2 regions of the Pseudomonas sp. G3-39 genome follow, and region 1 is predicted to be linked to the other one. Evidence: predicted binding sites of a transcription regulator. Region 1 holds the regulator's gene; the other holds the start of a gene.
What was found. The regulator sigma-54, encoded in region 1, starts transcription at its own class of promoters, with help from an activator protein. The targets are predictions, from matches to a motif close to ANTGGCATNNANNTTGCTNT.

Region 2: a site for sigma-54 is predicted at 2,423-2,442, ahead of glnK (P-II family nitrogen regulator). Genes of this name have one in related genera too.

Annotation. Positions count from the first base shown of each region.
Region 1 is NZ_CP186497.1:894,054-901,818, reverse strand. It holds gene mlaE (lipid asymmetry maintenance ABC transporter permease subunit MlaE) at 1-488, opposite strand, end outside; gene ACOYXG_RS03945 (ATP-binding cassette domain-containing protein) at 488-1,297, opposite strand; gene ACOYXG_RS03940 (KpsF/GutQ family sugar-phosphate isomerase) at 1,572-2,546, shown strand; gene ACOYXG_RS03935 (KdsC family phosphatase) at 2,546-3,070, shown strand; gene lptC (LPS export ABC transporter periplasmic protein LptC) at 3,079-3,651, shown strand; gene lptA (lipopolysaccharide transport periplasmic protein LptA) at 3,638-4,183, shown strand; gene lptB (LPS export ABC transporter ATP-binding protein) at 4,183-4,908, shown strand; gene ACOYXG_RS03915 (RNA polymerase factor sigma-54) at 5,183-6,676, shown strand; gene hpf (ribosome hibernation-promoting factor, HPF/YfiA family) at 6,750-7,058, shown strand; gene ptsN (PTS IIA-like nitrogen regulatory protein PtsN) at 7,071-7,535, shown strand; gene rapZ (RNase adapter RapZ) at 7,538-7,765, shown strand, end outside.
Region 2 is NZ_CP186497.1:5,753,398-5,761,162, forward strand. It holds gene ACOYXG_RS26055 (secondary thiamine-phosphate synthase enzyme YjbQ) at 1-293, opposite strand, end outside; gene ACOYXG_RS26060 (ammonium transporter) at 509-1,846, opposite strand; gene glnK (P-II family nitrogen regulator) at 1,883-2,221, opposite strand; gene ACOYXG_RS26070 (accessory factor UbiK family protein) at 2,635-2,895, shown strand; gene ACOYXG_RS26075 (YifB family Mg chelatase-like AAA ATPase) at 3,660-5,153, shown strand; gene ACOYXG_RS26080 (aldose 1-epimerase family protein) at 5,150-6,364, opposite strand; gene ACOYXG_RS26085 (methyl-accepting chemotaxis protein) at 6,584-7,765, opposite strand, start outside.

The DNA.
Region 1 (7,765 bases):
GCCAGCACCGGCAGGGAAATGAAACCGGCCCACAGACGCGGGGCAATAATGTATTTGAGCGGATCGACACCGATCATTTCCAGGCTGGAAAGCTGTTCGGTGGACTTCATGTTGCCAATTTCTGCGGTCAGCGCCGAACCGGCACGCCCGGCAAACAGCAACGCCGTCACGACTGGCCCCAGTTCACGCAGCAACGTCAGGGCCACCATCTGCCCTACCGCCTGCTCCGAACCGTAGCTCGACAGAATACTGAAGCCCTGCAGCGCCAGCACCATGCCGATGAAGATCCCTGACACGACGATGATCACCAGCGACATCACGCCGACCGAATGCAACTGCTTGACCAGCAGGCCGAAACCGCCGCTGATACCGCCACGACCGAGCAGGGCGTGAAACAGGAACAGGGTCGCGCGGCCAAACACCGCGACGGCGTCGATCGCCGCCTCGCCGAAGCGGCGTACGCGTTCTATTAATGAAATTCTGCGCATCAGCGCTTCCCCAGAAGATCTGCGCGGTAATCCGTCGCTGGAAAATGGTACGGCACCGGGCCATCGGGATTGCCGGTCATGAACTGGCGAATACGCGGCTCCTCCGAATTCATCAATTCGTCCGGCGTGCCCTGCCCCAGCACCTGACCATCACCCACTACATAGATGTAGTCAGCGATGCTCGCGGTTTCGGCCAGATCGTGGGAGACCACGATGCTGGTGATCCCCAGCGCATCGTTGAGCAGACGGATCAGGCGTACCAGCACGCCCATGGCGATCGGATCCTGACCGACGAAAGGCTCGTCATACATGAGAATCTGCGGATCGAGCGCAATCGCCCGGGCCAGGGCGACCCGACGCTTCATGCCGCCGGACAGCTCGTCGGGCATCAGCTCGATGGCACCGCGCAAACCGACCGCCTGCAATTTGAGCAGGACGATGTCGCGGATCATTTCATCCGGCAATTGGGTATGAACGCGCAGGGGGAAAGCGACGTTCTCGAAGACATCGAGATCGGTGAACAGCGCGCCGCTTTGAAACAGCACGCCCATGTGCTTGCGCGCATCGAACAGATCACTGCGCGACAGCGTCGGCAGGTTCTGGCCGTTGACCCAGACTTCGCCGCTGGAAGGACGCAACTGTGCACCCATCAAGCGCAACAAAGTGGTCTTGCCGCACCCGGAAGGTCCCATGATGCCGGTAACCTTGCCACGCGGGATGCGAATATCGACGTTATTGAAAATGCTGCGCGCACCGCGCTTGAAGGAGACTCCCTTCAGCTCGACCGCGTAGGCGTTATCGGCACTCATCTAAACTCCTTGCGATGCAGCCTCTCACTCGGACGCCTGGCTTTCCGCAGAAAGCACATACCTCCCGGGCAGGCCGAACTGGCGGCGAACTATATCACTGCAAACGCCAAGCGCCCAAGGCCCCGCCCCTCCGCGTTCAACGATATGACAGGCCTGATGGCACTTTTTCGGGGTTTTGCTGACGCGGAATGACAAAGCACGACGAACTTGCGTGAGGCTTTTCAACATAACCGCTATAATCGCCGCCTTTTCATCGGGCTATACGATTTCTGACATGAGCCAATCCAGCGACCTGATTCAATCGGCACAACGCACCATCCGCCTCGAAGTGGAAGCCGTACAAGGCTTGTTGCCCCATATCGACGCCGATTTCGTACGCGCTTGCGAGATGATTCTGGCCAGCAAAGGCCGTGTGGTCGTGGTCGGCATGGGCAAATCCGGGCACGTCGGCAACAAGATTGCCGCGACCCTGGCCAGCACCGGCACCCCGGCATTTTTCGTCCACCCGGCCGAAGCCAGCCATGGCGACATGGGCATGATCACCCGCGACGACGTGATCCTCGCCCTCTCCAACTCCGGCTCGACCAACGAAATCGTCACCCTGCTGCCATTGATCAAGCGCCTCGGCATCCAGCTGATCAGCCTCACAGGCAATCCGCAGTCGCCGCTGGCCAAAGCTGCCGAAGTCAATCTCAACGTTCATGTCGAACACGAAGCCTGCCCGCTGAACCTGGCACCGACTTCCTCGACCACCGCCGCGCTGGTCATGGGCGATGCCCTGGCCGTGGCGCTGCTGGAAGCGCGTGGTTTCACCGCCGAAGATTTTGCCTTTTCACACCCGGGCGGCGCTCTGGGTCGACGCCTGCTGCTGAAAGTGGAAAACGTCATGCATGCCGGGCAAGAGCTGCCGCAAGTGCAGCGCGGCACCCTGCTCAAGGACGCGCTCATGGAAATGACCCGCAAGGGTCTGGGCATGACCGCGATCGTTGAAGCCGATGGCAAACTGGCCGGAATCTTCACCGACGGCGATTTGCGCCGCACGCTGGACCGCAGCATCGACATCCGCAGCGCCACCATCGACCAGGTCATGACCGCACACGGCAAGACCGCACGGCCCGAGATGCTCGCCGCCGAAGCCCTGAAAATCATGGAAGACCACCGAATCAACGCACTGGTTGTCGTGGACGAAGAAGATCGCCCGATCGGCGCCTTCAACCTCTCCGATCTGCTGCGTGCAGGAGTGATGTAATGACCACCGATCTGCTGCAACGCGGCAAAGCGATCAAACTGGCGGTGTTCGACGTCGACGGCGTCCTCACCGACGGGCGCCTGTACTTCCTCGAAGACGGCAGCGAATTCAAGACCTTCAACACCCTCGACGGCCAGGGCATCAAGATGCTGATGAATGCCGGTGTCGAGACCGCCATCATCAGTGGCCGCAAGACCCCGGTGGTTGAACGCCGGGCGAAGAACCTCGGCATCCCGCACCTGTTTCAGGGCCGCGAAGACAAATTGGTGGTTCTGGACGGCCTGCTGGCGCAACTGGGCCTAAGCTATAAACAGGTCGCCTACCTGGGTGACGACCTGCCTGACCTTCCGGTGATCCGCCGCGTAGGCCTGGGCATGGCCGTTGCCAATGCTGCCGACTTCGTGCGCGAACACGCCCATGGCGTCACTCGGGCCCGCGGTGGCGAAGGTGCCGCCCGCGAATTCTGCGAATTGATCCTGCGCGCCCAGGGCCGCCTCGATGCGGCCAACGCCGCGTACCTGTGAGCCAAATCATGTTTAGCAAAAAATTTCGCAACTTCCTGCTGTTCGGCTGCATCGCTGCGATGTTTGCGGCGGTCGGCTACTGGAACATCAGTCCGGAACGTTTCCTCGACATGCCTGTGGCCAAGGTCGAAGACACTGCCATCGACTGGTACGCCACCAATACGCATACCCTGCAATATCTGCCGGACGGCAAAGTGCAGTACGAAATGACGTCGGACAAGGCCGAACACCTGAAAGCGACGGATGTGACTCTGGTTACCAAACCCGACCTCAACATGTATCGCGGCACCGAGTTTCCGTGGCACGTGACCAGCGAGCGAGGCGAAGTGAATCCGGACGGAACGCAGGTAGAATTGATCGACTCGGTACGCATCAAGCGCACCGATGAAAAGAAACGCGACACCCTGATCACCAGCACACGCATGACGGTGTTCCCTCAGCAGCAATATGCGCAGACCGAGCAACCCGTTAGAATCGACGGCGCTGGCGGTGTATCGACTGGCGTGGGAATGAAGGCGTATTTGAAGGAAAGCAGGATACACCTGCAATCGAACGTAAGAGGACAGTATGAGGCTCGTTAAAACCCTCCCTATTTTGCTCAGTCTGGGCGCAGCACTGGGAAGCGTGAGCGCCTGGGCTCTGCCGAACGATCAGCAGCAACCTATCCGCATTCAGGCCGACGACGCCCAGCTGGACGACAAGAACGGCATCGCCACCTATAAAGGTGATGTGATCATCACCCAGGGCTCGATGATCGTTAAGGGCAATACGGTGACCATCACCCGTACTCCGAACGGCGATATCGACGTGGTGACCTCGGTGGGCAACCTTGCCTACTTCGAGCAGTTGCAAACCCAGGGTGACGCCAAGCCTGTTCAGGGCTGGGGCGTGACGATTCAGTACCACGCCGCGCAAAACCGCGTCGTGCTGATCGACAAGGCCAAGGTTGTCGACAAGGACAACAACACCACTCAGGGCGAGAAAATCGTCTATGACACGGTGAAGAAACTGGCCAGTGCCGGTCGCGCTACCGGCAGCAAAGTCACCGAAGCGCGTCCGCGTATCGACATGGTGATCCAGCCGAAGAAGAAAACCGACGAGAAAACCCAGTAATGGCAACTCTGAAAGCTCAACACCTGGCCAAGGCCTATAAAAGCCGCCAGGTTGTGCGCGACGTCAGCCTGTCGATCGACAGCGGCCAGATCGTTGGCCTGCTCGGCCCGAACGGCGCCGGCAAGACCACCTGCTTCTACATGATCGTCGGTCTGGTGCAGGCCGATCAGGGTCGCGTACTGATCGATGATCTGGACGTCAGCCATCAGCCGATGCACGGCCGTGCCAAGGCCGGTATCGGCTATCTGCCGCAAGAAGCGTCGATCTTCCGCAAACTGTCGGTGGCCGATAACATCATGGCCATCCTCGAAACCCGCACGGAACTCGACAAGGCCGGTCGTCGCAAGGAACTGGAAAGCCTGCTGCAGGAATTCCACATCAGCCACATCCGCGACAACCTCGGCATGAGCCTGTCCGGTGGTGAACGCCGCCGGGTGGAAATCGCCCGCGCCCTGGCGACCGCACCGAAATTCATCCTGCTCGACGAACCGTTCGCCGGTGTCGACCCGATCTCGGTCGGCGACATCAAGCAGATCATCCATCACCTCAAGGCCAAGGGCATCGGTGTTCTTATCACCGACCACAACGTGCGTGAGACCCTGGATATCTGCGAAACCGCCTACATCGTCAACGACGGTCAACTGATCGCGGAAGGCGATGCGGCGACCATCCTTGCCAACGATCTGGTGAAGGAAGTGTATCTGGGCCACGAGTTCCGCCTGTAAGCACCAAGGCACTTGGCCAGCCTCCGGGTGCTGTATCGATGAAGCAGGCTTTTATACGCTTTTATTGTTACAGCGCTCTAGGCAGACACGACGCCTCAAAGATGTTCACCGTGCTCCGACGCGATGCGTCAACAAAGTTTTATACGCTTTTATTGTTACAGCGCTCTAGGCAAACACGACAGTTTCAGGCATATAATTTGCTTAAGTTTGGCGCTCCGGCGCCCTGTAGTGGATGGCGCATGCGCGCCGGCGAATAAGGTGTTAAGCCCCTGCCATGAAACCATCGCTAGTCTTGAGAATGGGCCAGCAGCTGACGATGACACCGCAGCTGCAACAGGCCATCCGCCTGCTCCAATTGTCGACCCTGGACCTGCAACAGGAAATCCAGGAGGCCCTGGAATCCAATCCGATGCTCGAACGCCAGGAAGAAGGCGACGACTTCGACAATACCGATCCTTTGGCCGACAACGCCGAACAAAAACCCAACACCGACATTCAGGAACCGTCCTATCAGGAAGCCGCCCCGACGGTGGACAATCTGGAAGATGGCGAATGGAACGAGCGCATTCCTAACGAACTGCCCGTTGATACCGCCTGGGAAGACGTCTACCAGACCAGCGCCAGCAGCCTGCCCAGCAGCGATGACGACGAGTGGGACTTCACCACCCGCACGTCCGCCGGCGAAAGCCTGCAAAGCCATCTGCTGTGGCAATTGAACCTGGCGCCGATGTCCGACACCGACCGCCTGATCGCCGTGACCCTGATCGATTGCATCAACAATCAGGGCTACCTGGACGAAACCCTCGAAGAAATTCTCGACGCCTTTGATCCGGAGCTCGACATCGAGCTGGACGAGATCGAAGCCGTTCTGCACCGCATTCAGCAGTTCGAACCGGCCGGTATCGGGGCGCGCAACCTCGGCGAATGCCTGCTGCTGCAACTGCGTCAGCTCCCGGCCAAGACCCCGTGGCTCAACGAAGCCAAACGTCTGGTCAGCGATTACATCGATCTGCTCGGCAGTCGCGACTACAGTCAGTTGATGCGGCGTATGAAGCTCAAGGAAGACGAGTTGCGTCAGGTCATCGAACTGGTGCAAAGCCTCAATCCGCGTCCGGGCTCGCAGATCGAATCGACCGAAGCCGAGTACGTGGTGCCCGACGTCATTGTGCGCAAGGATAACGAACGCTGGCTGGTCGAGCTGAATCAGGAGTCAGTGCCCCGTCTGCGGGTCAACGCGCAGTACGCCGGTTTCGTCCGTCGCGCCGACACCAGCGCCGACAACACCTTCATGCGCAACCAGTTGCAAGAGGCACGCTGGTTCATCAAGAGCCTGCAAAGCCGCAACGAAACCCTGATGAAGGTGGCCACCCAGATCGTCGAGCATCAGCGCGGCTTCCTGGAGTATGGCGATGAAGCCATGAAGCCGTTGGTCCTGCATGACATCGCCGAGGCGGTCGGCATGCACGAATCGACGATTTCCCGGGTCACCACGCAGAAATTCATGCATACCCCGCGCGGTATTTATGAACTGAAATACTTTTTCTCCAGCCACGTCAGCACCTCCGAAGGCGGTGAATGCTCGTCGACAGCGATCCGCGCGATCATCAAAAAACTGGTTGCGGCGGAAAATCAGAAAAAGCCGTTGAGTGACAGCAAGATCGCTGGTTTACTGGAGGCACAAGGCATTCAGGTGGCTCGCCGCACCGTCGCCAAGTACCGCGAATCCCTCGGGATCGCGCCTTCGAGCGAACGCAAGCGGTTGATGTAAGCCACGTTACAGCGTTCCAGTGGCAGGCTTTTCGGCCTGCCGCTTTATGCACTGGCAACGAAGGAGAAGCTGTATGCAAGTCAACATCAGTGGACACCAACTGGAAGTGACCGAACCTCTGCGCACCTACATCAACGAGAAACTCGAACGATTGGAGCGCCATTTCGACAAGATCACCAACGTGCAAGTCACGATGTGCGTCGAAAAGCTCAAGCAGAAAATCGAAGCCACCTTGCATATACCCGGCAGCGAAGTGGTCGCCAACGCAGAAGATACCGACATGTACGCTGCGATCGACTCACTGACCGACAAGCTGGATCGCCAACTCAAAAAGCATAAGGAAAAGACCCAGAGCCTCCTTCAGGGCGCGACAGGTCGTTAACACTCCCAACCCATGATCCGACTTGAAAGTATCCTGACCCCCGGCCGTTCCCTGGTGAACGTGCCGGGCGGCAGTAAAAAGAAAGCCCTCGAACAGATTGCCAACCTCATCCATAAAGAAGTGCCGGATCTGGCCATGCAGGATGTTTTCGAGAGCCTGGTAGCCCGTGAGAAACTCGGATCCACCGGTTTCGGCAACGGCATCGCCATTCCCCACTGTCGCCTCAAAGGCTGCGAAGCGCCTATCAGCGCGTTGATGCACCTTGATGCCCCCATCGATTTCGATGCCATCGACGGCGCACCGGTCGACCTGCTGTTTGTACTGCTGGTCCCGGAAGCGGCCACCGATGCCCACCTGGAATTACTGCGCCAGATCGCCAGCATGCTCGATCGCAAGGAAGTGCGCGAAAAACTGCGCAGCGCACCGAGCAACGAAGCCTTGTATCAGGTCGTCCTGAGCGAGCAGAACGGTCATTAATCATGCGTTTGATCATCGTCAGCGGCCGCTCCGGCTCGGGTAAAAGTACCGCCCTGAATGTCCTTGAGGACAACGGCTACTACTGCATCGACAACCTGCCGGCCGGTCTGCTGCCGGAACTCGCCGAACGCGCCCTGATTCACACCGAACTGGCCCAGCCGCTGGTGGCCGTGTCGATCGATGCACGCAATCTGCCGAGCCACCTGTCGCGTTTCCCCGAACTGCTTGAA
Region 2 (7,765 bases), 1.3 Mb from region 1:
CCAAGTACGCTGGCCTTGAAGTGCGCCGGGAGGTCGTCCAGGCCTTCGTCGTTATGCTCATAGCCGTCTGTTCCTTGTGGGATCAGACGATTGAAAAATCGTTCGAAGTCGCGACGGACCGCCGGATCGGCGTTCTCGTTGATGGTCAACGACGCCGAGGTGTGCTGCAGCCACAAATGCAACAGACCGACCCGGCACGCCTTGAGTTCAGGCAGGCCGGCGAGTAACTCGTCCGTTACCAGATGAAAGCCCCGGGGCCGTGCCCGCAGGGTTATCAGAGTCTGTTGCCACATACAGTTCTCCGCACGTTCGGGGCGCATTCTAGCGCGCTCTGGGAAAAAACAAAGGCCCTAATATTCCTGCAATGATGTAAGCGATTGGCCGCAGAAAAATGCCCGCCGTAAACACGACCAAAGCCGTACGAAAAATCCTTTCAGCCTTCCTTTCAATGACAAATTCCAGACAAAAAAATGCCCGGCGAACCGGGCAAGTTTTTTAATGCGCGAACTTACAGGTTGTAGCCGCGTTCGTTGTGTTGTGCCAGATCGAGACCCACCGACTCTTCTTCCTCGGTCACACGCAGACCCATCACGGCGTCCAGGACCTTGAGGATGATGAAGGTGACGATCGCGGTGTAGATCACCGTGAAGCCGACACCTTTGCACTGAATCCACACTTGAGCGGCGATGTCGGTGACGGTGCCGAAGCCACCCAGCGACGGTGCAGCGAACACACCGGTGAGGATCGCACCGAGGATACCGCCGATACCGTGTACGCCGAACGCGTCCAGAGAGTCGTCATAGCCGAGTTTGCGTTTCAGCGTGGTGGCGCAGAAGAAGCACACCACACCTGCCGCCAGACCGATCACCAGTGCACCCATCGGGCCCACAGTGCCGGCCGCCGGAGTGATTGCCACCAGACCGGCAACCACACCCGAGGCGATGCCCAGTGCGCTTGGCTTGCCGTGAGTGATCCACTCCGCGAACATCCAGCCCAGAGCCGCTGCTGCTGTTGCAATCTGAGTGACCAGCATCGCCATGCCGGCGGTGCCGTTGGCGGCTGCGGCGGAACCGGCGTTGAAGCCGAACCAGCCAACCCACAACATCGCTGCACCCATCAGGGTGTAACCGAGGTTGTGCGGTGCCATCGGGGTGGTCGGGAAACCTTTGCGCTTGCCCAATACCAGGCAGGCAATCAGACCGGCCACACCGGCGTTGATGTGCACCACTGTGCCGCCCGCGAAGTCGAGTACGCCCCAGTCCCACATCAGGCCGCCGTTACCGGACCAGACCATGTGCGCGATCGGTGCATAGACGAGGGTGAACCAGATGCCCATGAAAATCAGCATCGCGGAGAATTTCATCCGCTCGGCGAACGCACCGACAATCAGCGCCGGGGTGATGATCGCGAAGGTCATCTGGAAGGTGATGAACACCGCCTCGGGGAACAGCGCCGCAGGGCCGGTCAGGCTCGAAGGCGTGACACCGGCGAGGAACGCCTTGCCCATGCCGCCGAAGAACGAGTTGAAGTTGACGACGCCCTGCTCCATGCCGGTGGTGTCGAACGCAATGCTGTAGCCATAAATGACCCACAGGATGCTGATCAGACCGGTAATGGCGAAGCACTGCATCATCACGGAAAGAATGTTTTTCGAGCGAACCATGCCGCCGTAAAACAGCGCCAGGCCCGGGATGGTCATGAACAGCACGAGGGCTGTCGAGGTGAGCATCCAGGCAGTGTCGCCGGAATTGAGGACCGGGGCCGCCACTTCGTCTGCCGCCATTGCAAGGCCGGGCATTACGATGGACAACAGGGCTCCTAGCCCTGCGAATTTACGCAGAGTCATATTGTTTTCTCCTGGGGCGTTGGGGTTTGTGGCGGCTTAAATCGCGTCGGTATCGGTTTCGCCGGTACGGATGCGGATCGCCTGTTCCAGATTGACCACGAAGATCTTGCCGTCACCGATCTTGCCGGTGTTGGCCGCTTTGGTTATCGCCTCGATAACCCGATCCAGATCCTTGTCGTCGATGGCCACGTCGATTTTCACCTTGGGCAGAAAATCGACCACATACTCCGCGCCGCGATACAGCTCGGTGTGACCCTTCTGCCGGCCGAAGCCTTTGACTTCAGTAACGGTAATGCCCTGCACGCCGATTTCGGACAGCGACTCGCGCACGTCGTCCAACTTGAACGGCTTGATGATGGCAGTGACTAGCTTCATGAAACTCTCTCCCGAATTGGTGGACTTGCCCCAGGAAAACAAACCCGACTCAAGTCTAAGCGCAGTGCCTGGCTTTGTAACGCATCGTCGGCCTTACCTGCCCGACTGACGCCAGCTAACCGCTGCCGGCGAAACTCCCCGTCCCGCCTGCCGCACTGCATTCGTCACAGCGACTGCATCAGTGCATGGGTCACTACCGACTAAGCAGAAAGCTTGCCATCTCGCCAAATTCCTCTGATTTCAAGCCCTTGGCCGCTGCCACAGGCGCCCGCGCAAAAAAGCCCCGACGGTTACGCACAACAACGGTGCGTTGCCGTCCGTCTGCTTGCGCGAAAAGCGTGCATCCGTGCCTGCGTCAATGACTATAGACACTGCGTGATACACTGCCCGCCACTGTTTACAGGACACATTCCATGCTCGCGCCCAAAGACTTCCTCGACGCCCTGAGCGGCACCGCCTCCCGCCTGTTCAGCGGCGACACCCCGCTGCCGAAAGCCGAAATCGAAAGCCAGTTCAAGATGCTGCTGCAGAGTGCGTTCAGCAAACTCGATTTGGTGAGCCGTGAAGAGTTTGATAGTCAGATGGTCGTACTGGCCCGCACTCGTGCTCGCCTCGAAAGCCTTGAGGCCAAAGTCGCCGAGATGGAAGCCAAGCTGACGCCGCCGGCCGAGTAAGTCTGCAGACCCTGAGCCAAAGTGCCTTGAAGTTTGCGAAAGAAATTAAACCGCTCCTGCCTAGGCAGGAGCGGTTTCCGTCAGATCAATCCTCTACAACGAATTATTCCAACGGTCTCGCAGAAACTCGTACAGGCGAAAAGCCCATAACGCGATTCTGACGAGGCGCCACATATGTTTAAGAAACTTAGACATACTTTGGCCCTCCTTGCGTGGGGCCAAACCTCCGATGCACTTTCCGGCGTACGAACACCTTCGGGACTACACGTGAGTATGTCCGCTAAGGCGGCCGGGTGTGGGTTCCTCAAATACTGTACCGGCACGGGTCTCACACCGTGTCGAGGAACATGAAGTCTTTGCGCTCCCGGCCACACTTCGCGAATACCCCATGAGTGGGCATCGTCATTGCGGACTTTATGACAGCCCTTAGAAAGCGATTTAAACAACTTGTATCAAGTCGTTATGAGGCACTATCAACGGGACCGTTGCCCCCCTTTCAAGCCCATCTGATACTTGCGCCAATGAGCAAACATGCATAACCTGATCGCACGTGAGTGTGTCCGCAAAGGATACGCAGGCCTTGGCCTCACCGAAGCCTGCAAAATGAAAACCGTCTCCTCAAGGCGGTTTTTTTTCGCCTCGAAATTTGTTGACCACTTTCCCGCAACATCCAGTGAAAGTTCGCCCCCGCCTGATCGCCCTTCCCCAACTAACCTTCAAAAACCCGCAGGAAGCGGCTCCCCGATTCAGCTCAAGGAACGACCATGTCCCTCTCCATCGTCCACAGTCGCGCCCAGATTGGCGTGGATGCTCCCGCCGTTACCGTCGAAGTCCATCTGGCCAACGGTCTGCCGTCGCTGACCATGGTTGGCCTGCCCGAAGCGGCGGTGAAGGAGAGCAAGGATCGGGTGCGCAGCGCGATCATCAATTCCGGGCTGCAGTTTCCGGCGCGGCGGATCACCTTGAATCTGGCGCCGGCGGACTTGCCCAAGGATGGCGGGCGCTTTGATCTGGCGATTGCCCTGGGGATTCTGTCGGCGAGTGTGCAGGTGCCGTGTCTGACGCTGGATGATGTGGAATGCCTGGGTGAATTGGCGTTGTCCGGCGCTGTGCGGCCGGTACGCGGGGTGTTGCCGGCGGCGCTCGCGGCGCGCAAGGCCGGGCGGGCACTGGTGGTGCCGCGGGCGAATGCCGAAGAAGCGTGCCTGGCCTCGGGTTTGAAGGTGTTTGCGGTGGATCATCTGCTGGAAGCGGTGGCGCATTTCAACGGGCATACGCCGGTCGAGCCTTATGTCTCGGACGGGCTGATCCATGCGGCGAAACCTTATCCCGACCTCAACGAAGTACAAGGGCAGATGGCCGCGAAACGGGCGCTGCTGATTGCGGCGGCAGGCGCGCACAACCTGTTGTTCAGTGGGCCACCGGGAACCGGCAAGACCTTGTTGGCAAGTCGCTTGCCCGGGCTGCTGCCGCCGCTATCCGAATGCGAGGCGCTAGAAGTGGCAGCGATTCAATCGGTCGCCAGCGGCGTGCCACTGACTCATTGGCCACAGCGGCCGTTTCGCCAGCCGCACCACTCGGCCTCCGGGCCGGCACTGGTCGGTGGCAGCTCGAAACCGCAACCCGGCGAGATCACCCTCGCCCACCATGGCGTACTGTTTCTCGATGAGCTGCCGGAGTTCGATCGTAAGGTACTGGAGGTGCTGCGCGAGCCGCTGGAATCCGGGCATATCGTAATTGCCCGAGCCAAGGATCGCGTACGCTTTCCCGCGCGTTTCCAGTTGGTGGCGGCAATGAATCCGTGTCCCTGTGGATATCTTGGCGAGCCGAGCGGCAAGTGCTCGTGTACACCGGACATGGTGCAGCGCTACCGCAACAAGCTATCGGGGCCGTTGCTGGATCGGATTGATCTGCACCTGACGGTGGCGCGGGAAGCGACGGCGTTGAATCCGGCAGTGAAGCCGGGCGAGGACAGTGCCAGTGCGGCAGCGGTGGTGGCCGAGGCACGCGAACGACAGCAAAAGCGTCAGCGTTGTGCCAATGCGTTTCTCGATCTGCCAGGCCTGAAGCGGCACTGCAAGCTATCCACAGCCGATGAGAAATGGCTGGAATCAGCCTGTGAGCGGCTGACCTTGTCGCTGCGCTCAGCCCATCGTTTGCTCAAAGTCGCCAGAACCCTGGCAGACCTTGAGCAAGTCGATGCAATCAAGCGCGAACATCTGGCCGAGGCGCTGCAGTACCGTCCGGCGACGCCTTAATGCTCAGTCAGATCAACCAGCGGCGTCTGCCGCACTTCGGTTTCACGCCCGGCCTGGATTTCGCTCACGTGCTTCAACGCATTATCCACAGCGCCTTTGTCTGCCAGCAGGCTGTAGCTGATCTGAAACTGTTGGCTGGCCTTTGGCGCAATGGTCGGCACCAGGTTCAGCGGACGCTGATAGCGGCGGTTGTAGGAAAAGCTGGTGCCTGGCTCAAGGCCCGTGACATAGCCCTGCCCTTGGGTGTCGGTATTTTTCCACAGGGAAAACACTGGCAGCTGTTGTGTATTGAAGCCAACAGAGACACCGAGGCTGCCAGCCTTGTTGTGCAAAACAGTCAGGGTTTCGCCTTTGGCGTCGGCGTAGGGCACGACGTTATAGACGGTTTCGTCGTAGTCCTTGGTTGGACCGCGATAAATCTGCCAGTCCGCCAACTCGGCTTTGGCCTTGTCGTTGAATGGCGAGACCTGTTTCACCGGCGCCGCGAACCGTGCACCCTGCTCGAGGAACGGCGTGCTGAAGTTACTGTGATACAGCGCCTGGTATTCCTTCGGATAATCACCGTTGTTGGTCAGCGTATCGTTGAGGGCAAAGCGCACGCTGCCCGGCTCGGTGACCAGCTCAGTGACGACCGAGAAGTCGACTTTCTTGAACGCCTGTTCCTTCAGTTCACCGCGCAGACTGATGGCGTAGGGTGGTTTTTCATCGATGTGCAGCGTGACAGTGCTGGCCGGAATGTTCGCGGCGCGGCCGTGCAGGGTCAGCAACTCGCCATTGTCCATACCGGGATGGCCGACCCATTCGTAACCGCAGCGGGTCACCAACTCATTGAAGCCTTCCAGCCAGCCCAGACCACCGCGTCCATTGAGTTCGATGAAGGCCGGGTTGACCACTTCCTTGACCGGCGAATCCCAACCCATGCGCACGTTACCAACCGACGCCTGCAAGACATTCATGCCGCGGGTCGGCACCACCGAGAGTTTCATCGTGCCGTTATCGATATCGACGATGCTGACACCTTCCTGTCGTCCGCCGTGCAAGGTTCGCAGACTCACGGAGAAAGGCTTGGCGGTTTTCAACCCGAGCTGCTCACTGGTAATGCTCCAGTTTTGCGCGGGCTTGTTGGTATCGAGGAGTACGTAATCCCAGGCCATGGCGTGGGAAGCAGCAGAGAGTGCGCCGAATGCAACGGCGAGTTTGAACGGGGTCATGGCAGCAGCCTTTATTGGAGTTGTGCCATTTTTATAGCGCTGCGGAAACGTTTCAGCAAGAAAAGATGAGAGACATATAGGATGATTTGCCATGGATCGGCGGCGTTGCATTCGCGAGCAGGCTCGCTCCCACAGAGTATTCGGGTGCTCAAACGATTTATGAGCTACCCCGGAAACTGTGGGAGCGAGCCTGCTCGCGAAAGCGATATCAAGGCTGTATTAACGGAAGCGATCAACCTCGGAACGCAAATCCGCCGCCAGCTTTTCAAGCTCTTTGGCGGTGACCGCGAGGTTCGACACCACCTCACGCTGCTCACTGTTGGCCAGCGCAATGCTCTGCAGGTTACTGCTGAGCAAAGTAGCCGTGCTGCTCTGCTCCTGGGTCGCGGTGGTAATCGCGGCGAACTGCTGCCCTGCCGAACGGCTCTGCTCATCGATCCGCGCCAGCGCCGACGCCACGTTGGCGTTGCGCGACAGGCCTTCCTGCATCAGCAGGTTGCCCTGCTCCATGGTGCTGATGGCGTTGCCGGTTTCCTGCTGGATGCTGTGAATCATCCCGGAGATTTCATCAGTGGCCTGACGGGTGCGCGACGCCAGGTTACGCACCTCATCGGCGACCACGGCAAAACCACGGCCCTGTTCACCGGCACGGGCCGCTTCGATAGCCGCGTTGAGCGCCAGCAGGTTGGTCTGTTCGGCAATCGAGGTGATCACACTGACAATGCCGCCGATTTCCTGGGAACGCTGGCCAAGGGTGTTGATCACGGTAGCCGTGGTGTTCAACGCGCCAGCGATTTGCTCCAGCGAGGAAGACGCTTCGTCCATGGAAGTACGACCGATCTGCGTCTGCTGAGCGTTTTCCTGGGCCAGACGCTGGGTGGCACCCATGTTGTCGGCAATGTTCAGCGAGGTGGCGCTGAACTCTTCAACTGCGCCGGCCATGCTGGTGATTTCGCCGGACTGCTGCTCCATGCCTTCGTAGGCACCACCGGACAAACCGGACAATGCCTGGGCGCGGCTGTTGACCTCTTCCGAGGAGCGGCGGATGTGTTCGACCATCGTCGACAGCGCCTGGCTCATCTGGTTGAACGCACGGGACAACTGTCCGATCTCGTCGTTGCTCGACACGTTCAGGCGCACGCTCAGATCACCTGCGCCCAGCGCTTCGGCCTGACGCACCAGATCACTCAGCGGCGCCAGTTTGCTGCGCAGCAACCACACCACCGAACCCACCGCCAACAGCATCGCCAGCAGGCTGCCGATGGCCAGTTGCGTGCCGACGCTCCAGGTCACCGCGCGAATCTCGGCTTTCGGCATGCTCGCCACTACCGCCCACGGCCCACCGTCGAACGGTACCGAAACACTGTAGAAATCTTCGTTCTTGTCGCCCCAGAACTGACC